Regions from separate parts of the Priestia sp. USM5 genome, predicted to be linked through region 3. Evidence: riboswitches for the same ligand, from Rfam matches in the RefSeq annotation. Region 3 holds a riboswitch; each other region holds the start of a gene.
What was found. A riboswitch is a leader RNA that binds a small molecule or an ion and turns the genes downstream of it on or off. The one in region 3 is predicted to bind S-adenosylmethionine.
Positions count from the first base shown of each region.

Region 1 (8,064 bases), 2.5 Mb from region 3:
GCTGTGCCAATTGAAAATGCTGAAAGCGACGGTTTGCACTTTTTAAAAGCATTTAACGATAAACAGTCCGCTTGGAAAGTGTATGTATATGAAGCAAAGTAAGGGGGCAATAACATGAACAGACCTATTTTAACGATCGTGGTTCCATGCTACAACGAAGAAGAAGTATTCACAGAGACGTCTTTTCAATTAACTACTGTAGTAAAAGAACTGATTAATGAACGACTTGTATCAAGTGAAAGCACTATTTTATTTGTAGACGATGGAAGTAAAGACAGCACGTGGTCGCTTATTGAAAAAGAAAGCTGCAGCAATTTGTTTGTAAAAGGGTTAAAGTTAGCGCGAAATGTAGGACATCAAAATGCTTTGCTTGCAGGACTAGAAGCAGCTCATAAGCAATCTGACTGCGTCATTTCCATTGACGCGGATTTGCAAGATGATATCAGCGTCATTCGTACTTTTGTAGAGAAATATTGGCTTGGGTATGAAGTTGTATATGGCGTTCGAGACAGCAGAGAAACCGATACATTTTTCAAACGAACCACGGCAGTAGGGTTTTATCGTTTTATGAACAAGCTAGGAATTCAGCTCGTTCAAAATCACGCTGATTTTCGCCTTATGAGCAAACGTGCTCTTGGTGAACTCATGAAATATAAAGAAGGAAACGTCTTTTTGCGGGGCCTTGTACCATTAGTAGGATTTCGCTCCACGGAAGTCACATATGACCGCAAAGAACGGACGGCGGGTGAGTCAAAATATCCGCTAAAGAAAATGCTCGCTTTTGCATTTGACGGGATTACGTCTTTTAGCGTAGCACCTATACGCTTACTGACGCTGCTTGGAGGAGCTTCGTTTCTCTTTAGTATTTTGTTTGGCATTTATGCGCTGATTCAAAAATATTTAGATCATACGCAAATTGGCTGGACGTCTCTTATTTTATCAATTTGGCTTGTAGGCGGCCTGCAGCTAATGGGAATAGGTCTTGTCGGAGAATACATTGGCAAGATTTTCAACGAAGTGAAACAGCGTCCTAAATATGCGATTGAAAGAGATTTATATACAAAACACTCGTTAGACACACAAAAAGATTTGCTGATGCATTAATTAAGAAGCTTCTCCTGAATGGAGAGGCTTTTTTGTTAAAGTGTTTATCATAATTTTTAAGGTAATAGGAGATGCTACTACTAAAATTTCTAAGGAGATCAAAATCTATGAAAAGACTACTTTATACAGTCAGCACTTTTTGTTTTGTTTGGCTTGCTTTTGCAACCATTCATGTCAGCGCTCTTTCGATTGAGAAACTTCCAATGAAGAAATCATCTGAACAATGGTCGGTCGAACTGACAAAAGCGAGCATGACGGGAGATAATCAGCTAAAGTGGAAAAATAACGTCTATCATACATATGGATTAACCGTTGAAAACATTGGAAAAGACGTAGAGCGTGTGCAGGTCCAAGCTTTTCGGCACGAAGGAAAAAATAAGGCGAAATACAGCTTGTTTTCTCCTATTGGAAGGTCTAACTTAAGCAAAAGCGGTCAGCGTTTTCGCTATGCCAATTTTGCTGTTCCTGGAAAAGCGGCAGGCTTAGACATCATGATTAACTGGACGGATGAACAAGGCAACCATCAAGAACATTTTGAATTTAAATAAAAGTCTTCGCTTAGGCGAAGACTTTTTTTTGCAGGAATTTATCTCTGTATGTGGAAAACGAACACGAAAGGAGAGATTGTGATGATTGCAAAAGCTACTGAAGAAGAAATACAGGAAATTCGGACGAAATCTGCTGATGCGCTGTTTGAAGGAACAACGCATCAGTTTCAACCGTCAACTGAACGCGTAAATGAACTAATTGATAATGCCCTTGAAAAAGGGTGTTATTATTTAGTATCTAGACAAGAAAATAAACTTGCAGGCTGGGTTTTTGTCGGTCCATCTGCCGACTTCTTTTCAAAAGCAGAAATTGGCTTTATCTACGAGTTATATGTTTTACCAGAATACCGCGGGCAAGGTCTAGCCAAGCCGTTAATGCAAAAAGCAATTGATGAATTGTCTATCAAAGGATACCCTGAAATCAGACTCAGCGTTCATGCTGGGAATTTTGCACAGCATGTGTACCGTGAACTTGGATTTGTAGATAAACAAATATCAATGAGCCTACAGGTGGCAAAACGTCCGTAATGTTGGTGAATGTCAGCGAGTCCATAAAACATAAGATGTTATACATGCGATGAGGTTCGGTAATGAAAGTAAAAGTAAATAAGTAGCCCAAACAGCGCCTTTATCTAGTACTTCAACAGCTCCTCTACCTGTATGATCTGAGGAGGGGGGATCTTCAAGTGCGTTCATAATCAAAGCCGCTGCTGCTAAAATAATCCCTCCAATGCTTCCGGTTGTTTTGACAATTGCAATATGGAAAGTAGATGAAAAAGCAATGCTGAGAAGCAGCAGCAAGCTTCCCAAAAAAGCAGATAACATATATCGTTTCATGTGCTCACCATCCTTTATGAAAGCATACCATATTTTACTTCTTTTTTCTTTTTATTGAAAAGCTATTGACATAACATATAAAACATATTAGAATAGTCAGAAATAATTTAAAAACGAAATATTCTTATCTAGAGAGGTGGAGGGACTGGCCCTTTGAAGCCTCAGCAACCACAATTATTGAATGGTGCTAATTCCAGCATAGCCTAGCTCTGACAGATAAGAAGAGGAATCTTTTTCTATGATGAAATCCTCTTCTTAGGAAGAAACATTTCGTATAGAAAAGGTGATGACATTGAAAAATACACAACAGGCGCTAAGCGTTGATGATTATTTAGATCTATACTTGTTAGCAAAAGAACTAAAAGACGAAACGTGGCAGCAGGAAATTTTAGCCGCGCTAAAAACGAAGCAAAATCGTTCATTTGAAGACAAACAATCCGCACTCGTTCAAGAAATATGGGAAGATTTTAAACAGTTAAATGAAGATATTTCTTTTACGTATCGCTTAATTCAAGAAGAGCCAACTAATGAACAGTTTCAAGTTAAATTAAGGAACTTGAGAGAACGGCGGATCACGCTGAGTCGTGAATTATATTTAGCTAAAAAACAGTATGTTGAACACACGCAGTAAAAGGATCCGCTTGATAAACAAGCGGTTTTTTTGCATGTAAATGTTAGAAGCGTTCTATTTCGGGTAGTAAATAGATAAGACAAAAAAAGGAGGGATAACAGTGGCCCAAGGTGTATTATGTGAAGTGAATGAGTGCATGTATTGGAAATCGGGAAATAAATGCAGTGCAGAGTCCATTTACGTTGTGAGTCCTGAAAGTAGTCACCATGTTTCTGAAACGGAAGAACCTGGCTGTAAAACTTTTGAACCCGCGAGATAAATGCTAGTTTTATAAAAAAGCATAAAATGAACGATGCGCTGACGGAGTTGAGTCGGCGTTTTTCTATTTTTTAAAAAATACTATTACTTAGGTGCGATAATAAATACATAGTAAAAAAGCAGTGTCTACGTCTAATTGTGCGTTTAAACAAAATGATACGATAATTTTTTTGTTTTTCGACAAAAGAAAAACGAGAGAAAGGTGATAGAATAAAAATATACAGCCTAGCTGACTTTTAGCATAAATTTATATGAAAGCGCTAACAAAAAGCTGTATTCATCTCGTTTTGACAGATTGGAAAAAGGGGAGACGTTTATGCAGGGGAAAACTCAGGGGAAAGAATTGAAACGCGGGTTAGAAGAAAGACATGTGACGCTGATGTCCTTAGGAGCAGCCATAGGGGTAGGGCTGTTTCTTGGATCTGCATCTGCTATTAAATTAGCAGGGCCGGGAATATTATTGGCGTACGGATTTAGCGGAATGATTATGTTTTTTATTATGAGAGCACTTGGAGAAATGGCGATTCAAAAACCTGTTGCAGGTTCATTCAGCAAGTACGCGCGCGACTATTTAGGGCCCCTTGCTGGTTATCTAACAGGTTGGAACTACTGGTTTTTATGGGTTGTAACATGTATGGCTGAAATTACAGCCGTTGGTATTTATATGGGATATTGGTATCCGGATGTACCAAACTGGATTTGGGCGTTATCGGCGCTTGTCATCATGACAACAGTTAACTTCTTAGCTGTTAAGGCATATGGTGAACTGGAATTTTGGTTTGCACTTATTAAAATTTTAGCGATTGTGTTAATGATTGCCGTTGGATTATTAATGATTGTGTTTGGAATCGGCAACGGCGGCGTTGCGACGGGTATTAAAAACTTATGGGACAACGGCGGGCTGTTCCCGAACGGATTCAAAGGTATTTTACTGTCGCTGCAAATGGTTATGTTTGCATATTTAGGAATTGAAATGATCGGCGTTACCGCGGGAGAAGTGAAAAATCCAGAAAAATCTCTAGCAAGAGCGATTGATTCGGTCTTTTGGCGTATTCTTATTTTCTACGTTGGTGCATTATTTGTCATTATGTCGATTTATCCTTGGCAAGAAATTGGTTCACAGGGAAGCCCGTTTGTATTAACATTTGAAAAAATCGGGATTCCAGCAGCGGCAGGCATTATTAACTTTGTGGTGCTAACAGCAGCTCTTTCTTCTTGTAACAGCGGTATTTTTAGTACAGGCCGTATGCTGTTTAACTTAGCAGAGCACGGAGAAGCTCCAAAAGGATACGGTCAGCTGACAAAAGGCGGCGTACCTGGAAAAGCTGTTTTAGCATCAGCGGGTGCGTTATTAGTCGGAGTAGCGTTAAACTACATTGTGCCTGCCAAAGTATTTACGTGGGTAACAAGCATTGCAACATTCGGTGCGATTTGGACTTGGGGAATTATTTTGCTTTCTCAAATTAAGTATCGCAAAACGCTAAAAAAAGGTGAAGAGGCAAAGTTAAAATACAAAATGCCTTTATTTCCGTTAACGTCTTATGTGTCACTTGCGTTCCTAGCGCTGGTGGTTGTTCTTATGGCGTACAATCCAGATACAAGAATTGCAGTTATTATCGGACCACTATGGTTTATCGGTCTTATTATCGCGTACTACGCAAAAGGATTTCATAAACGAAGTCAAGGTTCAGCTGGGACTGAGCAAAAGCTAGTGAAATGAACGAAAAGACCTCTTTCTTGGAAAGAGGTCTTTTTTCATTAGTTTATGTGCGAATGATTAGTTTTTTTGAAGGGATTATTGATACATATGAATAATGTAGAAAATATTCTATTTATTCTGTACTATTTAGTTAGAGAATTCATTAATGATTAAATGGTAATTGGAAGTGGATAAGTATGGTAGTTTTACGTTTTTTAACGCCACACAGTGCATCGAAAAGTTGGGAGGAAATAGGCAGAAATGATAGAAAGATTTAGTGAAAAAGACATAAAGGGTTTGCTAGTGCTATCTAAGTTGGAAAAATGGGATTATAGCGAAGCGGATTTACATACGATTTTTTCAACTGGAGACGTATTTGGACATAGAAATGAGAAAGGTGACATTGTATCAAGCGTAGCAGTAGTTTTATATGAAAATCAGTCAGCTTTTATAGGAATGGTAATTGTGAGAAAAGATTATCGAAAACAAGGGTTAGCCGGGCAGCTCATGAAGCACTGTTTGCAAATTCTTTCTCCTGAGGTGAATGCCTACTTAATTGCGACAAAAGAAGGTGAGCACTTATATAAAAAAGCAGGGTTCAAAACCGTGGACTATGTAAGTAAATATATAAGCAGTGAATACATACCAAGAGCATTTAAAGCTTCAGGGTTTTATACACGATCCTTAACGAGAAGGGACTTCAAAGAGGTTTTAAAGCTTGATGAAGCAGCATTTGGAGATAATAGAAAGCTATTTTTAAAAAGTAGAATTCAGCAAGCTGAAAAAGCAGTTGTCTTACAAAACGAACAAAATAAAATAATGGGTTATGGTTTAGCGGTTCGTACCCCGAGCAATATCGTGATTGGTCCCGTAGTTGCTCCACACGCTGAAGCAGCAATGCTAGTCATTGATGAACTAGCGAAGAGTTACAAAGAAAAGCTGAGAATTGACCTGTCTTCTCATGAGGAAACGTTAAAGAAACTTGTGGAAAATCACGGATTTCAGCTTCAAAATGAGCCTCCTGTTATGGCGTATGGCGTCAATTCCCTATCTGCTAGACAGGGCAACCTTTTTGCTATAGCAGCTCAGGCGTTTGGATAAAAAGAAAGGAGAAGCTCCTTTCTTCGCGTCTACCGAATTCTCCCAATTTTAAACCCATTATCAATCTGATGAAAGCCGACTTTTGGATAGTAGTTCATTGCAGAAGGAGCGGAAAGTAAAATGAGCGCGGCTTCTTCACCGATTTCTGATTGAACGTGCTTGATGAGCTGTGTGCCGATTCCTTGATTTTGATAGTCTTTTACGACAGCTAAATCCGATAAATAGCAGCAGTAGCTAAAATCTGTTAACGCTCTGGCTATGCCAATGAGTTCGCTGTCTTTCCAAGCGGTAATGGTAAGGGAAGCATGATCAAGCATTCTTTGAATCCGATCAAGATCTTGTGCCGGACGTTTAATACCTGAATGTACAAACACTTCAGCAGCTTGTTCGGCACGGATTGAGACGTTGGTTTTGTAAGTAATGGTCATTGTGTCATCTCCTTGATTTATAAGATATAGTCCAGTATATGAAGAATCTGAACTGAGAATAAGTGTCAGAAACAGTAAATTTAATAGTGTCAGTTAGAAAGGAAAGAACATCATGTTAGAGTTAATGCCTTTGCTCGATAAAAGAAAAGCAGATCCCTTATACATGCAGCTTTATACTTACATAAAAAAACAAATTCAAAAAGGCACCATTCCGCCTCATGAAAAACTGCCTTCTAAACGAAAGTTAGCTCTTCATTTAAGCATTAGCCAAAATACGGTTGAAGCGGCTTATGTACAGTTAGAAGCTGAAGGCTATATCGAGATACTAGCCAGGAAAGGAGCATTTGTAAAAGAGATAAAAAATGAAGTCGTGCTTCAAAAACAGCCTCCCGCCTATGTCTCTTTACCGCAAGAAGAAGGGAAATCAACTGTCATTGACTTTAGCCATGGAAAGGTAGACGTAGAAAAATTTCCGTATAACACGTGGAAAAAGCTAACGGTTCAAACAATTTATCATGATGAAAGCCAGCTTTTTTATAGCGGACATCCACAGGGCGAACTGCTTCTTCGTCAAGAAATTGCAGCGTATCTTTATCATTCAAGAGGAGTGCGCTGCACAGCGGAGCAAATTGTGATAGGTGCAGGTACACAGTACCTCATGTGGCTGCTTTCTGTCATTCTAGGAAAAGAAAAGATAATTGGGTTCGAAAACCCAGGCTTTCACCGAACGAGGCACGTTTTTCAAGAACAAGGCATGTCGGTCGTCCCTATTTCTCTTGATAGTTCTGGCTTGAAAGTGAAGGAACTGAAAGAAAGCGGAGCGGATGCGGTGTACATTACGCCGTCTCATCAATTTCCTGTTGGGATGGTCATGCCGATAGCAAGAAGACTTGAACTATTAGAGTGGGCGGCAGAAACGAATGGCTATATCATAGAGGATGACTATGACGGAGAATTTCGCTATAAAGGAAAACCGATTCCGGCCCTTCAAGGATTAGATCAAGACGATCGCGTTATTTATACGGGTACGTTTTCAAAATCGTTGATGCCTTCTCTTCGAATAAGTTATGCCGTGCTGCCACACCGGCTTCTTACAAGTTATATGAAACACTGTGGACTTTTTAAACAGCCTGTTTCAAGGCTTCATCAGCATACGCTTTTTCTGTTTATGAAAGAAGGGCACTGGGAACGTCACTTGAATAAAATGAGAACAGCATACCGTAAAAAACAAGCGCTGCTGCTAGATTGTTTGACTACTATTATGGGAGAACGTGTAGATGTTATTGGAGAACATTCTGGCTTGCATATTCTTCTTAAGGTAAAAAAAGGAATGAGTGAACAGAAACTAATAGAAGCAGCTGCCAAACAAGGGGTAACGATTTATCCAACATCTATTTATTATCATAGTGCGGGTGAAAACAACACGCCCTATGTATTGCTTGGATTTGCAGGACTGTC
Region 1 is NZ_JBSGKN010000001.1:928,837-936,900, forward strand. It holds gene ACWATA_RS04770 (DUF6044 family protein) at 1-102, shown strand, start outside; gene ACWATA_RS04775 (glycosyltransferase family 2 protein) at 115-1,104, shown strand; gene ACWATA_RS04780 (YozF family protein) at 1,212-1,652, shown strand; gene ACWATA_RS04785 (GNAT family N-acetyltransferase) at 1,734-2,180, shown strand; gene ACWATA_RS04790 (hypothetical protein) at 2,193-2,489, opposite strand; SAM riboswitch class I at 2,611-2,712, shown strand; gene ACWATA_RS04795 (hypothetical protein) at 2,776-3,120, shown strand; gene ACWATA_RS04800 (DUF1540 domain-containing protein) at 3,221-3,379, shown strand; gene alaP (alanine permease AlaP) at 3,695-5,098, shown strand; gene ACWATA_RS04810 (GNAT family N-acetyltransferase) at 5,339-6,178, shown strand; gene ACWATA_RS04815 (GNAT family N-acetyltransferase) at 6,208-6,606, opposite strand; gene pdxR (MocR-like pyridoxine biosynthesis transcription factor PdxR) at 6,719-8,064, shown strand, end outside.
Region 1: linked by a shared signal. The riboswitch ahead of ACWATA_RS04795 (hypothetical protein) and the one ahead of ACWATA_RS18255 (hypothetical protein) in region 3 are both predicted to bind S-adenosylmethionine.

Region 2 (8,064 bases), 210 kb from region 3:
TTTAAACTTTCGACAGAAACCTACATATTTTTGAATGCGTTCCCCAAAAGTACAAGTAGACGAACGTCACCTCTTATTTCTGCATACATACTATATATTATGTAATATTAAAAAGGAGGTATTGATTTTGCATGTATACAAGTAAGCACTATCCGTATTATGAGCAACATCAACCAGAACGTTTTGATTTAAGTCAGGTACATCCATTTCCACAGTATCACCAGCAGCCATGGACGGAAGCTTATATGCCGCAACATCCGTACGCTCAGCAACAAATGCCTTTTGGCCCTCAGCAAATTCCCTATATGAACGGAATGTACCAGCAGCCCATGTACAACAATGCAGGTGCGCCTTTTAATCCATATCCTAAAGGTCAGCAGCAAAAGCCTCAGCCATCTCAATTTCAGTCGTTAATGTCTCAGTTTAAATCGAGTGATGGCAATTACGATATGAACAAAATGATGAATACTGCGGGACAGATGATGGGAGCCATGAACCAATTAACATCCTTAGTAAAAGGGTTTTCCGGGATTTTCAAAGTATAAGGACTAGAAGTTGTTTTCTAGTCCCAGCTTATTATTTTTTCTGTTGATTTTTCAAATAGTTTTCTCCAAGAAGTGCAAATACTTCATTGTAGGTTAGTCCAGACTGCGCATTTAAACGTTTGATCTCTTCGACATCTGTTGTTGATGAAGTTGAAAGTTGATGTTTGTTTTTTTTCATAAAACCTCTCCTTTTCTATGTAAAATGAATAACGCTCCATCTTAGTATATTTCCAAATGTTCCTCTTCTATAAGTGGAAAAAAACGCCGAAGACACTCATGGCTCTTCGGCGTTTTTTTTCAATAAAGATGAGTGTTTAGGGAAATTAAGAACGGCGAGAACGACGAGTGCGGCGAGTAGAACGACGAGTGCGGCGAGTAGAACGACGAGAACGGCGAGTAGAACGACGAGAACGGCGAGTAGAACGGCGAGAACGGCGAGTAGAACGACGAGAGCGGCGAGTAGAACGGCGAGAACGGCGAGAACGACGAGAGCGACGAGTAGAACGGCGAGTGCCGCGAGAAGAGCGACGAGTACCGCGAGTAGAACGGCGGCTACTGCGGCCAGTGCTACGAGAAGAGCGACGCTTTCTTGTTAGTGGACCAGCAGTTGGCTCTTGAAACATAAAAGATTTCAGTTCTGTACATTCTAGGGCTTCAGCAGCTTCTTTAATTTTTTCAGGTGTAATATGCAATACAAAAACCTCCTTGTCAATTGGACTAGGTCTTGCATTAATAGAATACGCGCTAATGCTTGTCCTTGATATGAGTCAAAAGTGGAGTTTGCGCAAATAGTTGATGCTGCGGGGTATCATGGAGAATTTACCCTTCATATACTTTAATAATTGAAGAAAGGTGGTCGAATCATGAAGCAAAAAGAAATCCCTCAATACGCTCTGTTTGTGAATGTAAAAGATTTAAAGGAAATGCAAAGAGATATTTGGTCAGAAGAAGCGGTTCAGGCAACGATGAAGTTTAACAAAAAACGCTACGATATTGATTTGCTCCTAAGAGGCTCCCATATTCGGAAGATGAAGAAAAAGTCATATTATATTGAATTTTATTCTCCGAAAATATTTCAGCGCGCCAAAGAAATACACCTAAACGCTGAATACAAAGATCCATCGCTTATGCGCAACAAATTGTCCCTCGATTTTTTCTCTTCTTTAGACGTTTTATCTCCCCACTCTCAGTTTGTCACTCTTAAAATTAATGGGAAAAATGAAGGAATATATCTTCAGCTCGAATCGGTAGATGAACTATTTTTGAAAAAAAGAAATTTAGCGGATGGATCCATATTTTATGCAGTGGACGGAGATGCTAATTTTTCTTTGATGAGCGATTTGGATAAAAGGCCGAAAACAACTTTGTTATCTGGATATGAAAATAAAGCAGTGAGAGAAGGGGATGCGGAAAAATTAGAAAAGTTTATATTTAATCTTAATACGTGGACAAATACAGAATTCGAACAGAATATTGAGAAGTACTTGAACGTCGACCGCTACTTATCTTGGTTAGTCGGTATTATTTGTATGCAGAATTACGACGGTTTTGTCCATAACTATGCGCTCTATCTAAATCATGAAAGCGGGCGCTTTGAACTGATTCCATGGGATTATGATGCAACTTGGGGAAGAGATGTAAATGGAAAAGTAATGGAAGGAGACTATGTCCGCGCACAAGGATTTAATACGCTTACAGCTCGCTTACTGGCGGTGAACAGCATTAAAAAGCGATATATTCAAAAAATGAACAATGTTCTAAATAATCAATTTACGATAGAATACATGAAACCAATCATTTATCAACTGCATGAGTATATTGCTCCTTATGTATTAAAAGATCCTTACGTAAAAGATAACTTGGAGCAATTTTATAAAGAACCCGAATTTATGCTGTCTTTTATAAAAGAACGAACAGCGTATATTAAAAATAACATTTTGACTTTTTAAAAAGAGATAGATTTATAGGCAATTTATAGGCAACAGTGGATTTTGTTAATAATAGGCAAATGCAGGAAATCAATAGCTGTACATGATACGTATATATACATTATGAATGACCAATAAGGACAATTAATAAGGAGGAAAAATAATGAGTAACTATTACTACGACCAAAATCAAGACCAAACTCAAAATGCCAATCGTAGTCGCGCTCGTAAAGTTCAACAATCTGAAAGCACGGGCTACTCTGCCCACTTTAAACCATTAAAAGGGAGAGTAGTAACTGTCTATCGCGGGGGGCCTGAATCTAAAACGGGATATTTAATCGACGTTCAATCAGATTATTTAACGCTTGCTCTTGAAACAAAACAAAATAACAACCAGCAAAATAATCAGCCGGCGCAGCTTATTCCACAACAGCAATATACATTTATTTATTACCAGCTCGCTCATGTTAAAAGCATTACAGAGGATACAAAGTCTAATTCCGCGCAAACATTTTCTGGATTTAATAGTGAAGTAGAACTGCACAGAGCCAACACATTTGCAGGCACTTTATTATTAATGAAAGATAAACAAGTGCAAATAAATCAAGGAGGGCCAGAGAAAAAATTGGGTAAGATCCTTGATGTATTAGGCTCATTTGAATCTGCGTATGTCGTATTACTAACAGAAGATGACGGCGTCGTTTATATCAATGTAGAGCACATAAAGAGTGTAAGTGAAGTTGTAAGCAAAAATACGCCTGTTGTTCCGCAAAATCCATTATTAGTTGAAGAAACACCTGAGTATATTAAAGCGAAAAGTTTCAATGAACTGTTTGAAGAGTTTTCGCATAGATGGGTAGCTATTAACGGTGGAGGGCCAGAGGCCGTAGAAGGTGTGTTAGTTCAAAGTCGCAATGGGAACTTTACTCTTGTACAAAATAATCAAGTTTTACGTTTACAACCAAGACACGTAAAAACCATTGCCTTAGGATCAAAAGGATCTTTCAAGCAAAATGAAGAAAATTCTGAGCAAAATGGAGATACAAATGAAGAAGATTCTGTGCAAGAATCAACTACTGTAGATAGAACCGGAGGTCGCACGGATGGCCGTACTGGAGACCGTACCGGAAGACGTACAGGAGGTCGCACAGACGATCGCTCGGGAGGACGCCGTACGGGTTCACGCTCTTCAACACCAGGTGAAAAAGTTATTAAAACGAAAAATTATCGTTGGAAAGCATGATGAACTGGAACATAAAAGGTGCTTATAAAGCACCTTTTCTATCATATAGGAAAAAGGAGGAGAATGAGTATGAGTATGAATCATTATATCGATAAAATTGTTGAAGTCGATATATCAGGTAAAACATCGTTTGTAGGAAAACTTGTTGATCTCGGGTTAGATGTAATGGTTTTATATAATGGACATGATTATTTGTATATTCCTCTTTTACACATACATCGCTTGCGAGAGGTTTCAGAAGAAGATTATACACCTTTACGAACCATAGAAGAGAACTTAATAGAAGAAAGCCAGCGGATTTCTTATCGTAATATTTTACAGCAGGCAAAAGGAAAATTTATCGAAATTTATGTAACAGGAGGAAAATCATTGCATGGCTATATTACAAGCGTGCTGAATGATTATCTTGTGTTTTATTCTCCAGTGTATAAAAATGTCTTTGTTTCTTTACATCATTTGAAATGGCTTACCCCTTATAGTAATGAGTTAACCCCTTATTCTTTAAGTGACAAAGAGCTTCCAGTAAGGCCTGCCTCTGCACCTTTTGTCAGAAACTTTGAAGAGCAGCTTAAAAAATATGAAAATCAACTGGTCGTATTAGATTTAGGGGATCAATCAGAAAAAATTGGCGTACTTAAAGAAGTTTCTACTAATATTGTTGAACTAATTACGGCAAATGGAGAAAGTATGTATTGGAAGTTAGCTCACGTAAAATCTGTGCACTTGCCTTAGAAAAAGAGACCTCGGTGTCGTCTCTTTTTTTATGTACTTATCAGGACAAGTATATTGAATAAACAAATGAGATGATTTAAATTTTTTAGAAAATTATGTTGACAATAAAGAAAATCTTTATTAAAGTTAGTAACAACAAACGTTAACCACCAACAATTATATAGAACTCTTATCAAGAGTGGCGGAGGGACTGGCCCTGCGATGCCCGGCAACCATCAAATGAAACATTCATTTGAACGGTGCTAATTCCTGTGGAACATCAGTATTGTTCTAACAGATGAGAGAAATCGTGTATAAACGAACACTCTTCCATCTGTGAAGAGTGTTTTTTATTTTGAGTTAAGGAGAGAAATAGATGAAAATTGAAACTTTATTAGTTCGTTCAGGAGTAGGTCGTGACCCTTCAACAGGTTCTATTACAACACCCATTTACCAAGCATCAACATTTGCTCATCCTGCTTTAGGGCAAAGTACAGGATTTGACTATGCACGTACGGCAAACCCTACTCGTACGGCATTGGAAGAAGCAATTGCTGCTTTAGAAAAAGGCGAAGTAGGAGTAGCATTCGCTTCAGGAATGGCGGGTGTAATGTCAGTTTTAGCGCTATTTAAAAACGGAGATCATTTAATTGTATCAGAGGATTTATACGGAGGAACGTACCGAGTACTAAATGAAATCTTTTCAGAGCAAGGAATTACTGTTTCGTACGTCAACACAGCCCATCTCGAGCAAGTAAAAGATGCGCTTCGTCCCAACACGAAAGCTTTATTTATTGAAACACCTACAAATCCAATGATGCACGTGACGGATTTGCCAGAAGCAATTGCGTTAGCTAAACAGCATGATTTGCTTACTATCGTTGACAATACATTCATGTCCCCTTACTATCAGCGTCCTTTAGAGCTTGGAGCAGATATTGTGATACATAGTGCAAGCAAATACATTGGGGGTCATAATGATGTAGTTGCTGGTCTTGTAGTCGCTCGATGTAGTAGCTTAGGAGAAAAAATTCGTTTTTATCAAAATGCAGCTGGGGCAATCTTAGGTCCACAAGATAGCTGGCTGTTATTGCGCGGTATTAAGACGCTAGCGCTTCGTATGGAAAAACATAACGAAAACGCACTGAAAATTGCAAATTGGCTTACTGCTCATGATCTCGTGGAAAAAGTGTATTACCCTGGTCTTGAAACACATCCGGGCTATGAAATCATGAAGAAACAAGCAACTGGATTTGGAGGCATGATTTCTTTTGCTGTCTCACACCCTGACATCGTGTCAGTACTTTTAGAAAATGTTAAAGTTATTACATTTGCAGAAAGCTTAGGAGGCGTGGAAAGTTTAATGACATTCCCAGCTCGTCAAACACACGCTGATATTCCTGAGGAAATTCGAAATCGTGTCGGAGTAACAAACTGTTTACTTCGATTATCAGTTGGAATTGAGCACGCAGATGATTTAATTAAAGATTTGAAGGAGGCATTTGATGCATACCAACAATAATAAACATAGATTTGGTACGAACTTAATTCATGCAAATACAGGAATTGACGGTCATTTTGGAGCGGTTAACGTACCTATTTATCAGGTATCTACATTTAATCAAGAAGATGAGACGAACAACGGCCGCTATGACTATTCTCGTTCAGGAAACCCAACGCGTGAGGCTTTAGAAAACACTATTGCTCAGCTAGAAAATGGATACGCTGGTTTTGCTTTTTCATCAGGTATGGCTGCTATTTCATCGGTGTTATCTATTTTTGAATCAGGAGATGAAATTTTAGTTTCACACGATACGTACGGCGGGACATATCGTGTATTAACACGATTATTTTCAAAGTTTGGTATCAAAACAACTTTTGTTGATACAACGAAGGTTGAGAAAGTAGAAGAAGCTATCACAAAAGATACGAAGGCTATTTATATCGAAAGCCCTTCAAATCCATTTTTACAGGTAACGGATATTAAAGCAGTAGCAAGTTTGGCGAAGGAGCACAATCTCCTTACAATTGTGGATAACACGTTTTTAACACCTTATCTACAGCAGCCGATTGACCTTGGTGTAAATATTGTCATTCATAGTGCTACAAAATATATCAGCGGCCACAGTGACGTCATTGGCGGTTTAGTTGTAGTAAGCGATGAAAAGCTAGCGGAAGAAGTAAAGTTTGTACAAAATGCTTTTGGTGCTATCTTGGGGCCACAGGATTGTTTTTTACTGCTTCGAGGCATTAAGACATTAAAAGTTCGTTTAGATCAGCAGTTAAAAACAGCGCTGCAGTTTGCAAAGTGGCTTGAAGAACAATCTCTAGTGAGCCGTGTATACTACCCAGGCTTAAAAAGTCATCCGGACCACAAACTCATTTCAGAACAAGCAAATGGATATGGAGCTATGATTTCTTTCCAAGTGCAGGATGAAGAAGTAGCACGACATATTTTACAAGGAGTCAAATTAGCTTCAATTGGCGTTAGTCTAGGTGCAGTTGAATCCATTCTCACGCATCCTGCAACAATGTCTCATGCAAGTATCCCAAAAGAAGTACGTGAAGAAAAAGGAATTACTGATTCACTTCTTCGCCTTTCAGTAGGGCTAGAGGAATTCGAGGATTTGAAGCAAGACTTTAACGCTGTTTTTCAAAGCTTAGAAAAAAAAGCGTTAATTAAATAAAAAAAGGACTTCCATTAAGGAAGTCCTTTTTTTGTTATATACAGCTATCTAAAAGGTTTGTGTATAGGGACGTAAGCGCAACTTTTTCATCAGAGGAAAGACTGCTGTTTAGAATTCTTTTTATGCCAAGATGATATTTTACATACGGTGTTTGCCGAACGCGTGGATGAGTCATTTCATCTTTTAAATCTTTCAGAATGGCTTCGTGAAGCTGATCTTCACTTGTCAGGGCTTGTTTAGAAGCGAAAGAACGGTTCAACCATAGGGTCTGATAAGCTGCTAGTAAATGTTCAGAAGTCATTGTGCAAAGAGCTCCTTTAGATTAGTTTCTTCATTATAATAATCTATAGTTTATCATAAGTATTAATACGTGTACGTAACTTTTACAGAAGCGGATACAGTCAAGGACTGAGCTTGGATAGGGGGAGAGGCTGCTAATAACTTAGGCGAGGAGCCAGATGACTGATAGACGGGGCCTTCTTCGATTAAAATGGGGATTTGGTTAATAGGGAGCTGCAGCGTGTTGGCAATGGTAAAGGCCTTTTCTTTAGCGTTAAGCAAAGCTTTACTTATCGCTTCTTGTTCATATTTATCATCATTTGTAACGTGAAATTGAAGATCTTGCGCTACGTTGGCTCCGCTTGAAAACGTAGCGTTATAAACATCGCCAGCTTGTTTTACATCTTGTACTCTTACTCTAAACAAATGCTGTACTTCGTATCCTGTAAGAGTCGATTTTCCATCGCTGTAATCATATTTAGGATTTATAGTGAATGAAGCTGTTTCAATTTGCTGGTCATTGATTCCAAGTTTTTGTATCTCTTGCAGCAGAGTATTTGAAACAGCTGAATTTTCTTTTAAGGCTTCTTGAACGTCTCGGTTTTCCGTGCGCGTTCCAATCGTCATGGAAATTTCATTTGGAATGGCTGAAGCACTTCCTTCACCAGTTA
Region 2 is NZ_JBSGKN010000001.1:3,206,188-3,214,251, reverse strand. It holds gene ACWATA_RS17220 (YppG family protein) at 132-545, shown strand; gene ACWATA_RS17215 (hypothetical protein) at 577-723, opposite strand; gene ACWATA_RS17210 (CotG/ExsB N-terminal domain-containing protein) at 869-1,237, opposite strand; gene ACWATA_RS17205 (CotH kinase family protein) at 1,409-2,494, shown strand; gene ACWATA_RS17200 (hypothetical protein) at 2,637-3,716, shown strand; gene ACWATA_RS17195 (DUF2642 domain-containing protein) at 3,786-4,448, shown strand; SAM riboswitch class I at 4,615-4,732, shown strand; gene ACWATA_RS17190 (trans-sulfuration enzyme family protein) at 4,804-5,949, shown strand; gene ACWATA_RS17185 (trans-sulfuration enzyme family protein) at 5,933-7,114, shown strand; gene yoyC (protein YoyC) at 7,149-7,415, opposite strand; gene ACWATA_RS17175 (SIMPL domain-containing protein) at 7,478-8,064, opposite strand, start outside.
Region 2: linked by a shared signal. The riboswitch ahead of ACWATA_RS17190 (trans-sulfuration enzyme family protein) and the one ahead of ACWATA_RS18255 (hypothetical protein) in region 3 are both predicted to bind S-adenosylmethionine.

Region 3 (8,064 bases):
AAAACATACAGCGAGAACGCGTCCGGCTTTTAAGCGAAAACTAGCGTATGACACAGAATTTGCAGAAGAACAGCATGTAGAAAACAAAGAAAATCCAAAATAAAAAGAGGTTGGAACAAAAGTATTTTAGCTGAAGTGAAAAACGAACCACTAATCAACATGTCTGATTAGTGGTTCGTTTTTTTTGTTATGGTGAACGTATGTTTCATTTGTTTCGTTCTTTCTAGCAGTTGATTTGAGGGCAAGGTGAAGACTCCCGCGGAAAGCGAAGTCTTGCACGGAAATCGACTGGGGTGTCACAAGCGGTTCAGCTCATGTATCCCATTTGTTCGTCTTTAGGTTGGATTCATTTCGTTACGCCTCAACCTCTTTTTATGTGTTAATGCATAAAAGCCATTTCGTTTAAAGGCCAATATTTCATGTTGACTTCTCCCATGATTGAAGAAATGGGAGTGAGGCCAAAATGTCTTCCGTCCCGGCTTATGCGTCTGTTGTCACCTAGCACTAATACGTATCCATCCGGTATCGTGCCGTCTGGAGACAATTCGTACGTGGAAAAGTTTTCAGTAAATCGCTCGTAAGCGGGCACTTTGGATAAATATTTATGAAGATGCGGCTCTTTTTTGACTTTGTTATTTATATACAGAACATCATCTTTGTATTCGACCGTTTCTCCTGGTAAGCCCACAATCCGCTTTACTAGAAAATCACTGCTATAGGGAGCTTGTAACACGACAATATCAAAGCGCTCCAGCTTGCTGTGTTTGTTAATAATAATTCGATTGCCTTCGTGCAAAATAGGCTTCATAGAATCGCCTTTTACAGTGTAGGGCTGAAACCAATAGTGCTGAACGACAACAGAAAGCAAAACGGTGCCGAGGATGACGCTTGTGTATGTAAGAATTTCACGCTTTATTTTTTTATTGATCATAATGGATGAACACCTTCTTAACGGTAAGACTATCAATTTAGGTTTTTCATAGAGATATAACAGTGTTGATTGTACCATTCAGAACTAAAGTTTTCCATATCTATCTGTTTATGCGTGTATCCCGAAAATATGCTTGGCGGAACAAAAAATGAAAAAAGCCGTTATTCTTTAAAATAACGACTTTTCTTTATTATAACTGAGCGCGCTCAGTTCGAGTAGCTGGTTGATTTGGTTCTTCTTCTATAACAGGCTCAACAGGCTTATGCTGCTTGATTTCTTCTTCTAGTTCAGCAATTCGCTTGTTTTTCTGTTTCACTTGTCCTCTTAGTTGAACAATTTTTACAAAGCTCAATGAAGCAGCAACAACTCCTCCAAACACAGCCGTTGTTAAGATGATTAAAATAAGAGGCCATTTTTGTGAACCAAATACATAGTTAAATTGTACAGGATCGTTGTTAATTACAGCTAAAACAGCAATGATAAGAGCAAATATAAGTCCTAAAACAAAAAAGCTCTGTCCTTTCATAAGCTGCACTTCCTTTCTTTACATGGTCATTACAACTTTTATAGCGTAACCACTCATCTTAAGTGTTTGCTATCTTGCTTATAGGTATACGTATCCACATTTAAACAAAATCAAACATTTTCTTGATTATATATATCTTTCTTTTAAAACACAATATATCAATTGGTGTAGAAAGTTTGACATGTCCAAAGACCTGATAGAGGGGGATTTTTGAGGGAAGGGAGTAGGTATAAGGCTTCATTGTCATAAAAAAAGCACGCGTTCGCCGCGTGCTTTTTTTATGTATAAACTTAAAATGCGTTTAGGGTGTTATCGCTTAACCACTGTTTGCGTTCAGCTGCATCTTCGAATAACTCATCTGCATTTGTAAATTGAGAAGCAATGACATATTCAATTGTTGCAAGAGGAGCTGTTAGCAAACGCCAGTTTAATACGATTGTATTATCTTGAGTCGTAGCGTATTCTTCACCTAACTCGTCCCACTTAACAGATTCAGGAGCATTGTCAGCTGCTTTTTTAACAGATTTCAAAGCTTCTTGGAATTTTTCACCTGCGCGGCCTTGGTACCATTCTGTTAATAGTTGTCCAATACCTTCATTTGTTTGCTGCTCGTTCCAGCTTTCAGGTACTGTAGCAATGAATTTTGCACGGAATGTCATTTCAGCTTTTGCTACATCTCCACGAACGATGTTTAAGCGGTATTGACGCCCTAGGTAAGGGAATTTGTCTCCTTCTTCAAAAGAACCAGTTTTAGCTGCAGAAGCTGCTGCTTTAGGAGCCTCTTTTTTAGCTGTTTCTTTTTTTACTGCTTCTTTCTTTGGAGCAGCTGGCTTTTCCTCAGCTGGTTGTGAACCGTTTAGTTGTTTTAAAATCCATGTTGCTTTGCGTGCGATGATTGAACGCACATTGTTTTCATTAAGACCTCTTGGGATAATAACTTTTACCCCTTCTTTGTCACAAATTTGCACCGTGATATCGGTTCTATTTGGAACGACTTCAATTTTGTAGTCAATTGTTTGATTGCCTGTTTGATACGTATACATAAAATTTTTCGTACTCCTTTCTACAAATCTTCATTTTATAAGCAAAGGTAGAGTTTGGTCAAATGAAAGAATAATCAGACAGTTATCAACTGCTGTTGCAGCGCCTTGCAGGAAGATATGTATTCCAATATTTAGTGGAAAAGCGCCAATAATAATTGTTTCAATTCTTCTTTAGTTTTTACAAAAAAATATAAAAATATGCCGATACTACTAATATAGATTAGACATTCTATGTCTTTAGATTGTATAGGGGATGAAAAAATGAAAAAAGCTTTTCAAAGTTTACGCATGAAAATGCTATGTATGATTGCAGCCATGATGGCCATAACATCTACTGTAATTGAAGTAACCAATTATTATCTTATTGTGAAACAAGAGCAAGCAGCTTCGATTACGCTAGTGATTACATTTCTGTTTGTTTCTTTTACAACTACCGTGTTCTATTTTATCATACGTCGCTACATAATTGCGGTTGAAAATTTGTCAAAAACAATGAAAGGGATTTCAAACGGCGATTTATCTGTAGATGTTGTTCCTTTGAAAGGGAAAAATGAGATTAGTACACTCATATCTTCATTTAATGAAATGATGACTCACATGAGAATACTGCGTCAGAAAATAAGTAAAACAAAGAGCACGGTCAGTCATTCCTCAGAGCAATTGCTTGTAAGCATGGAGGAAACAAAAACAGCTGTGACAGAAGTTACGATGTCTATTCAAGAAATTGCTGCGGGTTCTGATAAGCAGTTGCTAAGTGTGGTTGAAACCGAGCAGGCTATGGTGGATATGGCCAAGCTGCTTCAGAAAATGACTGATCATTCTTCAAAGGTACAACAATCGATGAACAGAGCCTCTGAACATGCTTCTACCGGAAATGTTGCGGTGAAAGATGTGACGAATCAAATGAATAAAATCTATGAAACCGTTAAGATATCGACCAGTGAAGTAAAGGGACTCGAAGATCGTTCCGCAGAGATTGGCCGCATTATTAATACGATTACAAGAATTGCTGAACAAACAAATCTTCTTGCGCTTAATGCTGCTATTGAAGCTGCAAGGGCTGGAGAACATGGAAAAGGTTTTGCTGTAGTGGCAGGGGAAGTACGTAAGCTAGCGGAAGAATCTAAAACGTCCGCTATACAAATCAGTCATTTGTTAAAAGAAATTGAAGTACAGGCAAAGCGGGCTTATCAAAACATGGAAGTGAATACGGAAGAAGTCACGCTTGGTATTGCCACTGTCGAAGATGTAACGCAACAGTTTTCCACAATTATGGAAGATGTCTTTGCCGCTCAAGAACAAATGAACAAAATGACAAAAGCAACAGGAGAGATTGATGGGTATTCGTTCAAAGTAATGGAGTCCGTCATGACCCTTTCGGAGGTTGCTAAACAAGCAGCTGCTTACGCTGAAGAAGTAGCTGCGGCTTCACAAGAAGAGTTAGCATCTATGGAAGAACTTGTGATGTTGGCAGCTAATTTAAAAGCTACGGTAAGTGAGTCCTGAAGTCTATCTTGATATGTACGTAATACGCGCAGTTTTCTGCGTGTATTTGTTTTATTTATATCTTTTATAGAAAACGATAAATAGAATTGACACGTTATCAAAGCAGTTGTATAGTGAGTACGCAAGGCGGCAGTCCGCCTTTTTTAATTCTTAGTAAACTTATAAGTTAAATAAAATATTTGAGTGCTATATAAGGAGACAAAGAGATGAAAAATGAATTCCGTTTGGCAACAAATGACGACGCGGATAACTTATTGAACTTAACTCTACAAGCATATAAGCCTATTCGAGAGCTAGGCATTCCTTTCTTAGCAGCTACTGCTGATCTTGCCCTCGTTAAGAAAAATATTTCTCAAAACCTTTGCTATGTATATGAAGAAGATAAAAGAATCGCTGCAACTGTATCTATACGAATGCCTTGGGGAGAACATCCAGGTCCGTTTGCTGTTCCGCATTTTTGGTGGTTTGCAGTGGACCCGTCGCTTGCCAGGAAAGGCGTTGGATCTAAGCTGCTGCATCTAGTAGAGGAAGAGGTAATAAAGAATACGTTTAAATCGCCAGGTGTGTCTTTAGGAACAGCAAAAGAACATCCTTGGTTAGTTGAGATGTATGAACGAAAAGGATATGTTCAAGCTAAAGAAAAGCACCTTGCACAAGGCTATACGACCGTATTTCTTTATAAAAAATTCAATGAGGTACACTCTTTGTCGTAAAAGATAGAGAAGTGGTCTAAATTAAGAAATGTGAAAGAGTGATAAATATGACAGATCAATTACTACTAAATACACTAATAGACATACGCCGTGAGCTGCACCGGTTTCCAGAGCTTTCAATGAAAGAATATGAAACAACTAAACGTATTAAAAAGTGGTTAAAGCACTACGATATTTCTATAGCGGATGCATTCCATTTAGACGTGGGAGCAGTAGCGGAAATTGTGGGAGGAAAGCCGGGACCTACTATCGCTATTCGAGCTGATATTGATGCGCTGCCAATTGAAGAAAAAACCAATCTGCCATTTGCTTCTGAAGTGAACGGTGTTATGCACGCATGCGGACATGATTTTCATACGGCTTCTATAATCGGAGCAGCCATTCTTCTCAAAGAGCGTCAGCAGGAGCTTTGCGGTACGGTTCGATTTATCTTTCAACCGGCCGAAGAAACGGCTTCTGGGGCAAAAATGCTCGTTGAAAAAGGTGTGCTCGAAGGAGTAGAAGCGATATTTGGAATGCATAACAAACCGAATCTTCCTGTAGGAACCATTGGTGTCAAATCGGGACCTTTAATGGCAAGCGTTGATCGTTTTGAAATTGACGTCAAAGGAGTAGGCGGTCACGCAGGTATTCCAGAAAAAACAGTAGATCCGATTGCTGCTGCTGGTCAAATTGTTACTAGTTTACAAACCATTGTCAGCCGTAATCTCAGCCCATTTCAAAATGTTGTTGTCAGCATAACTCAAATCCACGGAGGGAGCTCGTGGAACGTCATTCCTGACAAAGTAACGCTTGAAGGAACGGTGCGTACCTTTCAAGAAGAAGCGAGAGAAAAAATACCGGCTCTTATGAAACGAACTGCTGAAGGGATTGGAGCAGCTTTCGGCGCTTCAGTAGACGTTAAATGGTATCCGTATCTTCCTGTAGTAAACAATGATGATACGCTGGAAAAATTGGTTATTAACGCTGCAGAGAATCTTAGTTATCAAGTCGTAGAAGCTGAACAATCGCCTGGAGGAGAAGATTTTGCCGTATATCAGCAGCGTGTACCAGGATTTTTTGTATGGATGGGTACGGCTGGAGAATATGAATGGCACCATCCTTCTTTTTCATTAAATGAAGAGGCATTACTTGTAGCAGCTTCTTATTTTGCTAATCTAAGCTTTGACTTTTTGAATTCATTCCATTACCACAAAAATTAAAATATTTTTATTTTTCTATTTACGCGGATGGAATTGTTTGATAAAATAAATTTTAAATTAAAAAAGTTATCACGAGTGGACGAGAGATCTGGCTCTTTGACTCCACAGCAACCTACGAATGTAAGGTGCTCCTACCAGCAAAGCATGTGCTTTGGGTGATAAAACGGGTGAAAAACTCATTTTGCATCAAAGCAAAATGAGTTTTTTTTATTTTTCTAAAAGGAGAGGGTTTTATGAGTCATACAGCAGTTGCAGCACATACAGGAGAGAAAGCATTAAAGGAAGCCGTAAAATTATTAGGAAAGCATTATCAAGTAGCTTATCGTGAATTAGAAACATTTTATGAAATTGTGGTCGAAAACCATGTTCGTACATATGCTGTAGGCATAGATATTAAAGATGTACAAAAAGCAAATGAACTAGAAATTTATTCATCATGCTGTTCCAAGCTTGAGCGAGTAGGCTGTCTTTTATAGAAGTCTGCTCGCGCCTCTATTTTTAAAGTGTTTTTAAATAGAAAGCATGTTTTTTGACAATTGAAGAATCTGGTGGGTATAATCATTACTCACTAGGTTTCAAAATTAATCATAAATTGTCGAAATTTTTACACAAATTAAAGGTTACATTCGAAATGAATTGTGGTATGTTATAAAACAAGAATATTTTATGAAAGGAGCATTGAAATGGAAATGTCTCTTGAACATGGAAACGATGCAGGAAGCGAACAGCTTATTGATCGTATCCTAGACTTTTTAGAAGATGACGAAAAGTAAAAAAAAGAGTGTGCGGTGCTAGCCCTAGCCGCGCACTCTTTTTTTATCATGTGCGTCAAGGAAGCGCATACTATGATACATAGGGATAGAATGAAAGGGTCTCTGTCAAAGGGATTGACGAATCGTTTTGTTTGATGGAAAATTTAGAAAAAGGAAAGAGATGAAGGGTATGTCGAACAAAACATCTTTGTATCAAACAAAAGAACAGTTAAAGAAGCTTGTAAGCGAATTGGTTTCTATACCTAGCGTGACAGGAACGATGGCAGAAGTGGAAATGGCTGAATCGATAGCGTCGTATTTATTGAAGCTGCCTTACTTTCAAAAAAACGAGCAAGTTGAGCTTCATTCAACAGGAGACGGGCGATCGATTGTCACAGCTTTTGTTGAAGGGAAAAATACGAATAAAACAGTTGTATTAGTCAGTCATTACGACGTAGTGGATGTACAAGATTATGGACAGTGGAAAAAGGATGCTTTTCACGCTGATACGTTAACGAGTACTTTTTATAATGATATGGAACAAGTTCCGGCGCACGTACAAAAAGATATGATAAAAGGAGACTGGCTTTTTGGCCGAGGAACGATGGACATGAAAGCAGGTATTGCTCTGCATATCAGTATGATTGAACGAGCATGCAACGGAGAGTTTGACGGAAACATCCTGCTTCTGTCGGTACCGGATGAAGAAGTAAATTCGCTCGGAATGAGAAAAGCAGTGCCTGTTCTTTTAGAACTTGCGTGCAAACATCAGCTGGATTTTTCTCTCATGCTAAATGCAGAACCAGTGTTCAGCCGCTATCCTGGTGATCAAACGAACTATGTGTACTCAGGATCGATTGGCAAGATCATGCCAAGCTTTTTGTGTTATGGAAAAGAAACTCATGTAGGGGAACCGCTAGCTGGTTTGAATGCTAATTTACTAGCTTCTTATTTAACAACAGAAATAGAACTAAACGTTGATTTTTGCGAAAAAGTAAGAGATGAAACGAGTCCACCTCCTACTGTGCTGATACAAAAAGATTTAAAAGAAGAGTATTCCGTTCAAGTTCCGCACTCTGCCGTTGTATTATTTAATTTATTTATGTTAAACCGCTCTCTTAAAGAAGTAACAGATCTGCTGTTGAAATCGGCTGACAAAGCGGCTTTGAATGTAAAAAAACATTATAATAAAGCTGCTCGGCAGTACGCTGTGGGAATGGAGGGTTCATCCCTTGACGTGAACGTATGGACGTATGAAGAACTTTATACTCATGCAGTCAAACAGCACGGTGAAAAATATGTGCAAGAAATGGAAGCGGCACTTTTGGCACAAGAAGATGATGACAGAAATAAAACCATTAAATTAGTAAACTCTTTAGCTGGTTTATGTA
Region 3 is NZ_JBSGKN010000001.1:3,417,692-3,425,755, reverse strand. It holds gene ACWATA_RS18290 (YndM family protein) at 1-103, shown strand, start outside; gene lepB (signal peptidase I) at 380-931, opposite strand; gene ACWATA_RS18280 (LapA family protein) at 1,122-1,457, opposite strand; gene ACWATA_RS18275 (M48 family metallopeptidase) at 1,748-2,500, opposite strand; gene ACWATA_RS18270 (methyl-accepting chemotaxis protein) at 2,762-4,006, shown strand; gene ACWATA_RS18265 (GNAT family N-acetyltransferase) at 4,213-4,719, shown strand; gene ACWATA_RS18260 (amidohydrolase) at 4,767-5,921, shown strand; SAM riboswitch class I at 5,985-6,086, shown strand; gene ACWATA_RS18255 (hypothetical protein) at 6,155-6,397, shown strand; gene ACWATA_RS18250 (M20/M25/M40 family metallo-hydrolase) at 6,864-8,064, shown strand, end outside.